DNA from 3 places in the Pseudoalteromonas sp. UBA2102 genome. Region 2 is predicted to be linked to each of the others. Evidence: predicted binding sites of a transcription regulator. Region 2 holds the regulator's gene; each other region holds the start of a gene.
The links. Region 2 encodes ArgR, which controls arginine synthesis, uptake and breakdown. Its sites were predicted from a motif close to ANTGAATANNTATTCANT; they were not measured.
Positions count from the first base shown of each region.

Region 1: the regulator ArgR is predicted to act here: its motif matches at 1,586-1,603, upstream of B2R65_RS03845 (arginase family protein).
Region 3: the regulator ArgR is predicted to act here: its motif matches at 1,429-1,446, upstream of gltB (glutamate synthase large subunit).

Region 1 covers NZ_DCYU01000033.1:12,115-15,404, forward strand. The annotation lists gene cdd (cytidine deaminase) at 1-367, shown strand, start outside; gene udp (uridine phosphorylase) at 449-1,204, opposite strand; gene B2R65_RS03845 (arginase family protein) at 1,640-2,749, shown strand; gene B2R65_RS03850 (substrate-binding periplasmic protein) at 2,869-3,290, shown strand, end outside.
Region 2 covers NZ_DCYU01000117.1:5,432-8,721, forward strand. The annotation lists gene B2R65_RS15780 (ABC transporter ATP-binding protein) at 1-130, shown strand, start outside; gene B2R65_RS15785 (Dyp-type peroxidase) at 174-1,073, shown strand; gene argR (transcriptional regulator ArgR) at 1,070-1,537, opposite strand; gene mdh (malate dehydrogenase) at 1,763-2,695, shown strand; gene ispB (octaprenyl diphosphate synthase) at 2,790-3,290, opposite strand, start outside.
Region 3 covers NZ_DCYU01000153.1:15,627-18,916, forward strand. The annotation lists gene B2R65_RS19465 (Fe-Mn family superoxide dismutase) at 1-91, opposite strand, end outside; gene B2R65_RS19470 (Grx4 family monothiol glutaredoxin) at 359-697, shown strand; gene B2R65_RS19475 (hypothetical protein) at 958-1,110, opposite strand; gene gltB (glutamate synthase large subunit) at 1,547-3,290, shown strand, end outside.

The DNA of each region.
Region 1 (3,290 bases), on a different contig from region 2:
TAACCCAAAACAGCAGCAACACACATTTGCAGATACAGCCCTTGATGAAAAACTAGCAGCCATGGCGCTAATGGCCTACGTACCTTATAGTAACAACTTTAGCGCAGTTAAAATAAGCACCTTTAATAATGGTGACTTTTACGGCAGTTACGCAGAAAACGCGGCTTACAGCCCAAGCCTTTCGCCACTTCAAAGTGCGCTTAGTCAATTGTTTTTAGCGGGTCTTAGCTTTAACGATAAAACGATTAAAGCAATTACACTGTTAGAAACCCAAGGTCATGAAAACCAAGGGGGAGTAGCACGTGCGGTACTTGCAAGCTTTAGCAATTTGCCAGAAATAGAAGTGATTAGCGCAAAGCTAAGGTAACCAGAGTTCAGGGTAAGCTAAAAACAATAAAGCACAGCAATTGCTGTGCTTTATGCGTTTTATTAAAGCGCTAAAAAGGCATTAGCCTAATAGTACTTTTGCAGCTTCTAATACCACAGACACTGATTTTTTCTCAATTTCACCGTGATCAACATTTGGAATTTCTTGGCGAGTTCGGTTAACCAATACACCGGCAACACACGCCGCTTTAAGGCCTAGCGCTGCACACATGGTAAATAAGGTAGCAGACTCCATTTCGTAGTTCATCACGCCTAGGTTTTGCCACTCTTCACAGCTACCTTGTAATGACTTAGGTACATAACCCGAGTGCGTATCGTAACGCTCTTGCCCTGGGTAGAATGTATCGCTTGAGGCAGTAATACCAATGTGGAAGTCGATATCTAGGTTTTTACACGCTTGCACCATAGCTTGAGTGGCAAAAAAGTCAGATACCGCAGGGTAGCTAAGTGGTGCAAAGTGTTGGCTTGCGCCATCTAAACGCACAGACGCTTGGCTTACTAAAATATCACCTTCATTAATATGTGGCTGAATTGCCCCAGTAGTACCAATGCGTAAGAAAGTACGTACGCCAAGCTGTGCCAGCTCCTCTACAGCAATAGAGGTTGAAGGGCCGCCAATACCGGTTGAACAAATCACCACAGAGTGACCATTTAACTGGCCTAAATAAACATGAAACTCACGTGTTTGAGCAAGGCAGGTTGGGTTGTCTAGGAATTGAGAAATGCGTGCAGCACGATCTGGGTCACCAGGGACAATAGCAAGTTCAGCCCCTTTTAAATCGTCAATACATAATCCTAAGTGAAATACCTTTTCCATAACTAAGCCTTTTTATAAAAATTTGTTGTCAATCTAGCATCATTACGGCAAATGTAAACTAAGTACAGGACGTATGTCCGATGTTGAAAAATACTTATAAATGATGGCTTTATTCATTCACATTGAATATTAAATCAAAGCCTTAAAGTTCGTTAAAAGGCGGGTGGTTGACTTGTTTATTGAGAGTCTATATGTATTGATTATGGTGATAATTTAAATTTATCAATACGTGGTTTGAAGCGTTTTTAGTTATTTAATAACAAATAGTTACGGTTTGATTTCGGCTTTATTTTAACGGCTTTTAAATAAGCGTGTAAATAACGCTTGAGCAATAAGTGAGCGCATTACGCGTTATTTGCAAATAGGCCGATAATTTTAGTTTTTGCATAACTAATCAAAACCACATGAATAAAACACACAAGTATAGGATTTATTATGAGCACACAATTTGACGCGTTTAAACGTAAAGTAGAGCACTGTTTATGTGCACCTGGCGATGGTGTATTTACAGTTAATACCGCGAAAGAGCGTAAAGCGGCATTACGTAATAAATTGTATGGGCAAAGCGAAAATGTTGATGTTTTGTGGCGTGATTCTTTAACACAATTACCCGAATCTCCTCACAAAGCAGTTATGTTAGGTATTAGCTCAGATTGTGGCGGCGGTATTTTACGTGGGGCAAACTGGGGGCCATTATTCTTACGCTCAGCCTTGATTGATCAGCAAACCCAGTGCCGCTCTTTCGACTTAGGTGATGTGCGTGTTATACCGCATTTATTACATGATAAATACTTAAACGACGCCACAATTTCAAACTGCCAAAAAGCCCTATACGGCGATAAAAACGATGATTACTACGTAAGCCCGCTTTCTATTACCGAAGATGTGTGTGACAGCTTTTACGCCACATTTAAAGATAAAGGCATATTTGGTATTGGGGGCGATCACTCAATTAGCTACCCGCTAACTAAAGCGTATTTAAAAGCTAAGCGCGAGCAAGGCAAACGTACCGCTATTATTCATTTTGATGCGCATACCGATTTATTAGTAGAGCGCTTAGGCATCGATTTATGTTTTGGCTCCTGGTGTACGCATATATTAGAGTTTTTACCTGCACCGCATCATTTAATCCAGTTTGGTATTCGCTCAAGCGGTAAACCTAAATCGCACTGGGAAAGCACCTTTGGTGTAAAACAACATTGGGCTAATGAAATTATAGAACGTGGTGCAAAAGCGGTTGCAGATGAAACCATTGCGCAGCTTAAAGCCGATAACGTAGATGAAGTATATGTAAGCTTTGACATAGATGCACTCGATGCCGAATTTGCCTCAGCAACGGGCACACCAGAAGATAACGGCTTAACCCCGCAACATGCACTGGATATTTTACAAGCTATTGCCGATGAGTTTCCAATTACTGGCGCCGACATGATGGAAATAGCGCCATTTACCGACAGCTCATTAGTAGGCCAAGCAAGTTCAGAAACAACATTACGTGAAGGCGCTAAAATTTCAGCGTTCTTAATTAGTGCAATGAATAAATAGCAAGTTAGTCTTTAAAAAATCTAGTCCTATCAGCGTATAGGGCTAGGTTAAAAACTAGCGGTTCGGTTACCCTCGGCTATAGTTGGTGTATATCTGTTTTAGTTTTGAGGCGAAGCTAAATGAAGCTGTACTTATTTTTGTTGTGTTTTGCATGCATAAGGCTTAATGCAGCTGAAATTACAATAGTGACCGAAGTATTCCCCGACTTTCAATACATTGACGAAAACAACCAACTTGCAGGGCGCTCTGTAGATAAAGTGAGAAACGCGCTCGCCAATACAGATATTAAATACACTATGTTAGCGCACAGTTGGGCTGTGTCTTATAACGCAGTATTAAGAGATACGAATACCTGTATATTTTCTATTGTAAGGTTACCTAAGCGAGAAGATAAGTTTAGCTGGGTGGCTGAGCTTGAAAGTTTTGACTCTGCTATTTATGCCCTTAAATCACGTAACATTCGCTTAAAAACGCTTAACGACGCTAAAAAATATAAAACAGCGGTGCTTAGGGATAATTTTAGCCACCATTATTTGCTAGA
Region 2 (3,290 bases):
TTATGTTTACACTGTTGTAATTGCAGAGCAAGAGATTGAAGTTGCCGCACAATATGGCCAGTCATTTGAAATAAATGAGCAGGTTATAATAAAAATAAAACCTCACACGGTGAATTTTTTCGAATCATAACAAATGTGTTATTCGCTGTGTTTTATAAAGCTAAGGAATAACAATGGCGCAAGCGCAATCTGGGATTTGTGCTGAAGCAAACTTACACGGTTTGCATTTATTTTTTAATGTATTTGATGGTCAAGACGAGTCATTGCGCGCAAAGCTTAAGCGCGTAAGCGCAATTGAAGAAGAGTTTAGTGATCAGTTCTCCGAAGCCATGCTCTCTTGCATGGTGGCTATAGGCGCGCAATATTGGCCGCATATACTACCTGAATATATCCCAAGCGAGCTGCAAAGCTTTCCTAATATAAATCACAGTGATTTTGTTATGCGCGTACAGCCATGTGATTTATTCATACAAATTCGCTCAGACCGAGAAGATGTTAATCACCTTTTTGCATTGCAAATATTAAAGTTGTTTTCGCCCGATGTAGAGCTGGTTGAACAAATTCGCAATTTTAGGTTTTTAGATGGGCGAGACTTTAACGGCTTTATTTATGCAGGCGACACCCCACATGGACGCCAAAAACGAATCACGGCACTGGTTAATAACCCCGACAGCTTTGAACACCAAGGCAGCTATATTCATGTACAGCGTTATAAGCATGACCTGAGCGTATGGCAGCATTTATCACTAAGCGAGCAAGAACACATTATGGGGCGCACACGTTTAGATAACACCTTAATTGAGCCAAAGGTAGATACTAGCCACGCGACTAGAAGTGAGCTAAAAGATGAGAGCGGCCAAGCAATACTGCTTAACCAAAGCATGCCGTATGGCGATGTTTACGAGCAAGGCATGCTAAGTATTACATGCTCAGCATCGGGGAGTGCGTTTGAAAAGGTACTTAACAGCCGCATAGGAAAAGGGGAGTGTTACGACCACTGGCTTGATTTTACTCAAGCCGATATGGGCTCAGCGTTTTTTGCGCCGTCAGTTAGTTTTTTAAAACAGCTTTAAACCGTATCAAATAAAATACGTACGCGCTCTAGTGTAATGTCTATTTCAGATATTTTTGCTGGCGCAATAAAAATAGTGTCATCTCCGGCAATTGTGCCCAATACACCATCAGCTTTGCCTAGTGAGTCTAATAAGCGGGCAATTAACTGCGCAGCGCCTGGGCTGGTGGTTATAATAATCATCATTTCGTTATGCATAATATCAATAACAAGCTGACGTAGTGGGCTTTTAGCAGTCGGTACGCCCATTTCTGCGGGTAGGCAATAAACCATTTCTTGTTTAGCATTACGGGTACGCACAGCGCCAAACTTACTAAGCATGCGCGACACCTTACTTTGGCTTATATTGTCAAAGCCTTGCTCTTTTAATGCTTCGACTATTTCGCCTTGCGAGCCAAAGTTCTCTTCTTTTAAAAGTGCTTTAAACGCTTTTACCAGCGCTTCTTGTTTGTCTTGTGGTTGCATAGTCTTTATTCATTTTTGTTATTTATAATGCAAATTCTACACAAAAATGAATAATTATGCAGCTGTTGTTTAGTTAACTTGCCAGTTTGCTGCGATAAACCAACAAAGTTTACAACTATGGTCGAAAATATACCTGAAATAAGCAGGATAAATTTGTTTTTAGTCGCTAATTTCATTATCTTAAGGGCCACAAATATTTCCTACCTCAAATTACGGAGAATTCCAATGAAAGTTGCTGTATTAGGTGCTGCAGGCGGTATCGGTCAAGCGTTGTCTTTATTATTAAAAACAGGCTTACCAGCTGGTTCTGAATTATCACTTTACGATGTTGCACCAGTTGTACCAGGTGTTGCGGTTGACCTATCTCACATCCCTACAGATGTTAAAGTAGCAGGTTTTGGCGCAGACGATTTAAATAAAGCGCTTGAAGGGTGTGATATCGTACTTATCCCAGCGGGTATGCCACGTAAACCAGGTATGGATCGTGCGGATTTATTTAACGTAAACGCAGGTATCATCAAAACATTAGCAGAAGGCATTGTAGCTAGCTGTCCTAAAGCGTTAGTGGGTGTTATCACTAACCCAGTAAACGGCACTGTACCAATTGTTGCTGAAGTATTCAAAAAAGCAGGTACTTACGACGCTAAGCGCGTATTTGGTATCACTACGCTTGACGTAATTCGTTCAGAAGCATTTGTTGCTGAGCTTAAAGGCGTAGACGTAGCAACCGTTAAAGTACCAGTAATTGGTGGCCACTCAGGCACAACCATTCTACCTCTACTTTCTCAAGTTGAAGGCGTAAGCTTCACTGAAGAAGAAGTAGCTACACTTACTCCACGTATCCAAAATGCAGGTACTGAAGTAGTAAATGCTAAAGCGGGCGGTGGTTCAGCTACATTATCTATGGGTGCTGCTGCAGCACGTTTTTGTATGTCTTTAGTTAAAGGCCTACAAGGTGAAGACGTAGTAGATTACGCATACGTTGCTGTTGAAAATGGCGATGCAGAGTACTTTGCTCACCCAGTACGTTTAGGCACAAACGGCGTAGAAGAAATCCTTTCTTACGGCGAGCTAAGCGCATTTGAAGAAAAAGCTAAAAACGACATGCTTGAAACTCTGAAAAAAGACATCAAAGAAGGTGTTGATTTCATGGCGTAATAGCCAAGTTATGCACAAAAAAGCCTGCTTATGCAGGCTTTTTTATTGCTCGAAAATTATGGCCCTTAAATACTAATTAAGGGAAGCTGCAAAGTTAGTGATCTCGCTCTACAGCTATACGCGCTAAGCTGATTAACGCTTGCTTGTACTGCGACTCTGCTAAAAAGTCTAAACAGGCAATGGCCTTGTCTGCTTCTTGCTGTGCCTTTTGCATTGTAAATTCAAGTGCGTTGGTTTGTTTAAGTGCCGTTAAAATAGCCTCAAGGTTATCCATACCATTGCAATGCTCAATGGCATCGCGAATAAGGGCTCTTTGCTGATCACTGCCGTGCTTCATCGCATATATTAGCGGTAAGGTTGGCTTACCTTCTGCTAAATCATCACCAATATTTTTACCTAATTGGTCAGCGTCTGCGTTGTAATCAAGCACGTCATCAACTAACTGAAAAGCAGTACCTAAATGCATACCATATAAATTAAGCGCATCTAACACACTGTTATCTTGCTCGGTAATAATAGCTGCAAGCCCTGTAGCGGCTTCAAATAATTTAGCCGTTTTAGAGTAAATAACCTGCATGTAACTTGCTTCGGTGGT
Region 3 (3,290 bases), on a different contig from region 2:
GCTTACCGTGGTGATACTCAAGAGTTTCTTGTGAAATATGAGGCTCAAGTGCATCAATTGCATATGGTAGTGACGGTAGTTCAAATGCCATTTTTTTATCTCCATCTTCTTTTGGTTGATAACTCGCTTGATAGTACGTAATGCCTGATAGAACAGAGCACTTACCTATACCAAACGAAAATATAGTGTTACTATAATTGTTGAGTATTTTACTCAAGTTTAAGCAAACAGCAATGCTATTGCTAAAGACTATTTCAATTGCGGCTTTATTTGCCCATTTTAAGTTATATATCTGTGGCCACAATGATTTATTTTCAAGCCCTAGGTATATCAAGCTATCGTCATTTTGAGGTTGTAGATGGAAACCATTGATAAAATTAAACAGCAGATTTCAGAAAACCCAATTATCCTTTACATGAAAGGGTCGCCTAAATTACCAAATTGTGGTTTTTCTTCACAAGCGTCACAAGCTCTAATGTCATGTGGCGAACCATTTGCCTATGTTGATATTTTACTTAATCCAGATATTCGCGCTGAGTTACCAGCATACGCAAATTGGCCTACTTTCCCACAGCTTTGGGTTGAGGGCGAATTAGTAGGTGGTTGTGACATTATCATTGAAATGTTTCAACGTGGTGAATTACAGCCACTGATCACTGAAACTGCAGCTAAGTATAAAGAAGCTGACGCAGAGTAATTGCTACTTTGCTAGATTATTAAAGCCACGTTTTACGTGGCTTTTTTGTGCCTATATATAACTTTATTACGTCTTAATCTCTTGGTCAGCCCATCAGTGGGTGATTATAACTATTAATTTGTGCTCAATAGTTAGCAAACTCAGCCCTTGCTCCTTGTTTAGGTGCACCTAGTCAGGATAAGTAAGCAACAAAGCTACTTAATATAAGCGCGAATTTTAATTAAAATATGAGTTTTATATCAATGCGCAATAAGACGTAATCATTTTGCGGGGCTAAACGTGTCGCTATCTGCGTTAAGTAATTCTTTTTTAGAACAACTAAATAGCGAGTTTTTTGCCCAGCTATCAACACGTTTTTCCAGCTTTACAATAGTTCGCTCAATCAAGCGAATTGGCATTAAATAAAAATTCACTACATCTGCACTAAAAACGATACCACAATTAATAACTATACTAATGAACGCTAAAAAAGCGTGATCCTAAACCTCTAATTTATTTAAAACGCATTAAACTATCTAAATGTTAACTGAACCTGTGGGAAATTAGTGAATATTTATTCATTGCTTTGATGCTTTACGTTTACGTAAAGGGTATTGCTTTAACGCCTTTGTTTTTACAAAATGTTAAAATTGACACCAGTGTCATGAAAAAATAACGCGCAAATAAGCGCTAAATGTTAAAACTTATGGGTGAAAAAGAAATCTTGCCTTGAAGTGAGAAATATTCAAGAATGTGAATATGTATTCAAAATAATATTGACTCTATTTACTATAGAGGCTAGTTTTGTGCGTCTGTTAGCAAATCGTCGAGCAGTTCATTCACGTTAACAGTGCAGCAAGGGAGGGGTCTATGTTATACGACTCAACATTAGAAAAAGATAATTGTGGCTTTGGCTTAATAGCCCAAGTAAATGGTCAAGCTAGTCATCGGCTTATTCGTACAGCTATTACTGGACTTGATCGCATGCAGCACCGCGGTGGTATTTCTGCCGATGGTAAAACAGGTGACGGCTGTGGTTTATTATTACAAAAACCTGACAGTTTTTTCCGTGCTATTGCGAGTGAGCATAATTGGCACTTAGGTAAAAATTACGCCGTAGGCATGGTTTTCTTAAATTCAGATCCCGTTTTAGCACAAGCTGCAAAACAGGTTTTATGTGAAGAATTAGAACAAGAAACACTTAAAATACTCGGTTGGCGTGAAGTGCCTACTGATCCTTCAATGCTAGGGCCAATTGCTACACAGCAATTACCTGGTTTTGAGCAAATTTTTGTTAGTGCGCCTGAAGGATGGCGCTCTAAAGATTTAGAGCGACGTTTATATGTAGCACGTCGCCGTGCAGAAAAGCGTTTAGCAGAGGATGAGTCGTTTTATATTGCGAGTTTATCGGGGTTAGTGACTATCTATAAAGGCCTTATGATGCCTGCAGATTTGCCTAACTTTTATTTAGACTTAGCTGATATTCGTATGACCAGCGCTATTTGTGTATTCCATCAGCGTTTTTCTACTAATACTCAGCCGCGTTGGCCTTTAGCACAACCATTTAGGTATTTAGCGCATAATGGTGAAATTAATACCATTGAAGGTAACCGCCAATGGGCTCGTGCACGTTCGTATAAGTTTTCATCGCCACTTATTCCTGATTTACAAAGTGCAGCGCCATTTGTAAACGAAACCGGCTCTGACTCTTCAAGCTTAGATAACATGCTGGAGCTGTTTTTAGCGGGTGGCATGGATTTATTCCGTGCTATGCGTATGCTTGTGCCACCTGCATGGCAGAAAAACCGTGCTATGGATGATGACTTACGCGCATTTTACGACTTTAACTCTATGCACATGGAGCCGTGGGATGGCCCTGCGGGTATTGTTATGTCTGATGGGCGTTTTGCAGCCTGTAACCTTGACAGAAATGGCCTGCGTCCAGCGCGCTATGTTATTACCCAAGATGGCTTTATTACACTTGCCTCTGAGGTAGGGATTTGGGATTACACTGCAGATGAAGTGGTTGAAAAAGGCCGTGTAGGACCAGGTGAGCTGTTAGTAATTGATACTAAATTAGGCAAAATTTGGCACTCAGACGAAATCGACCAAGATTTAAAATCGCGTCATCCTTATAAGTCATGGCTTGAAGAAAACGTTAAACGTTTAACCCCGTTTGAAGAGCTTACCGAGCAAGATGCGGGTAATCGCTCATTTGATGACGAAACACTTGTTAAATACCAAAAAATGTTTGGTTACACTAACGAAGAGCTCGATAGTGTTATTCGTGTAATGGGTGAAAATGGCCAAGAAGCAACAGGTTCTATGGGTGATGACACGCCATTTGCAGTACTTAGCGAAGGGCATCGTTCATTGTACGATTACTTCCGCCAAAAGTTTGCACAAGTGACTAACCCGCCAATCGACCCGTTGCGTGAAAACCACGTAATGTCACTGGCAACGTGTATTGGTAGTGAGCAAAACGTATTTAATGAAACTACAGGCCACGCTAAGCGCCTACAGTTTGATACGCCAATTTTAATGTATGCTGACATGCAGCAGCTACTTAATGCCGATGACGAGCATTACAGCTACTGTAAAATTGATATTACAT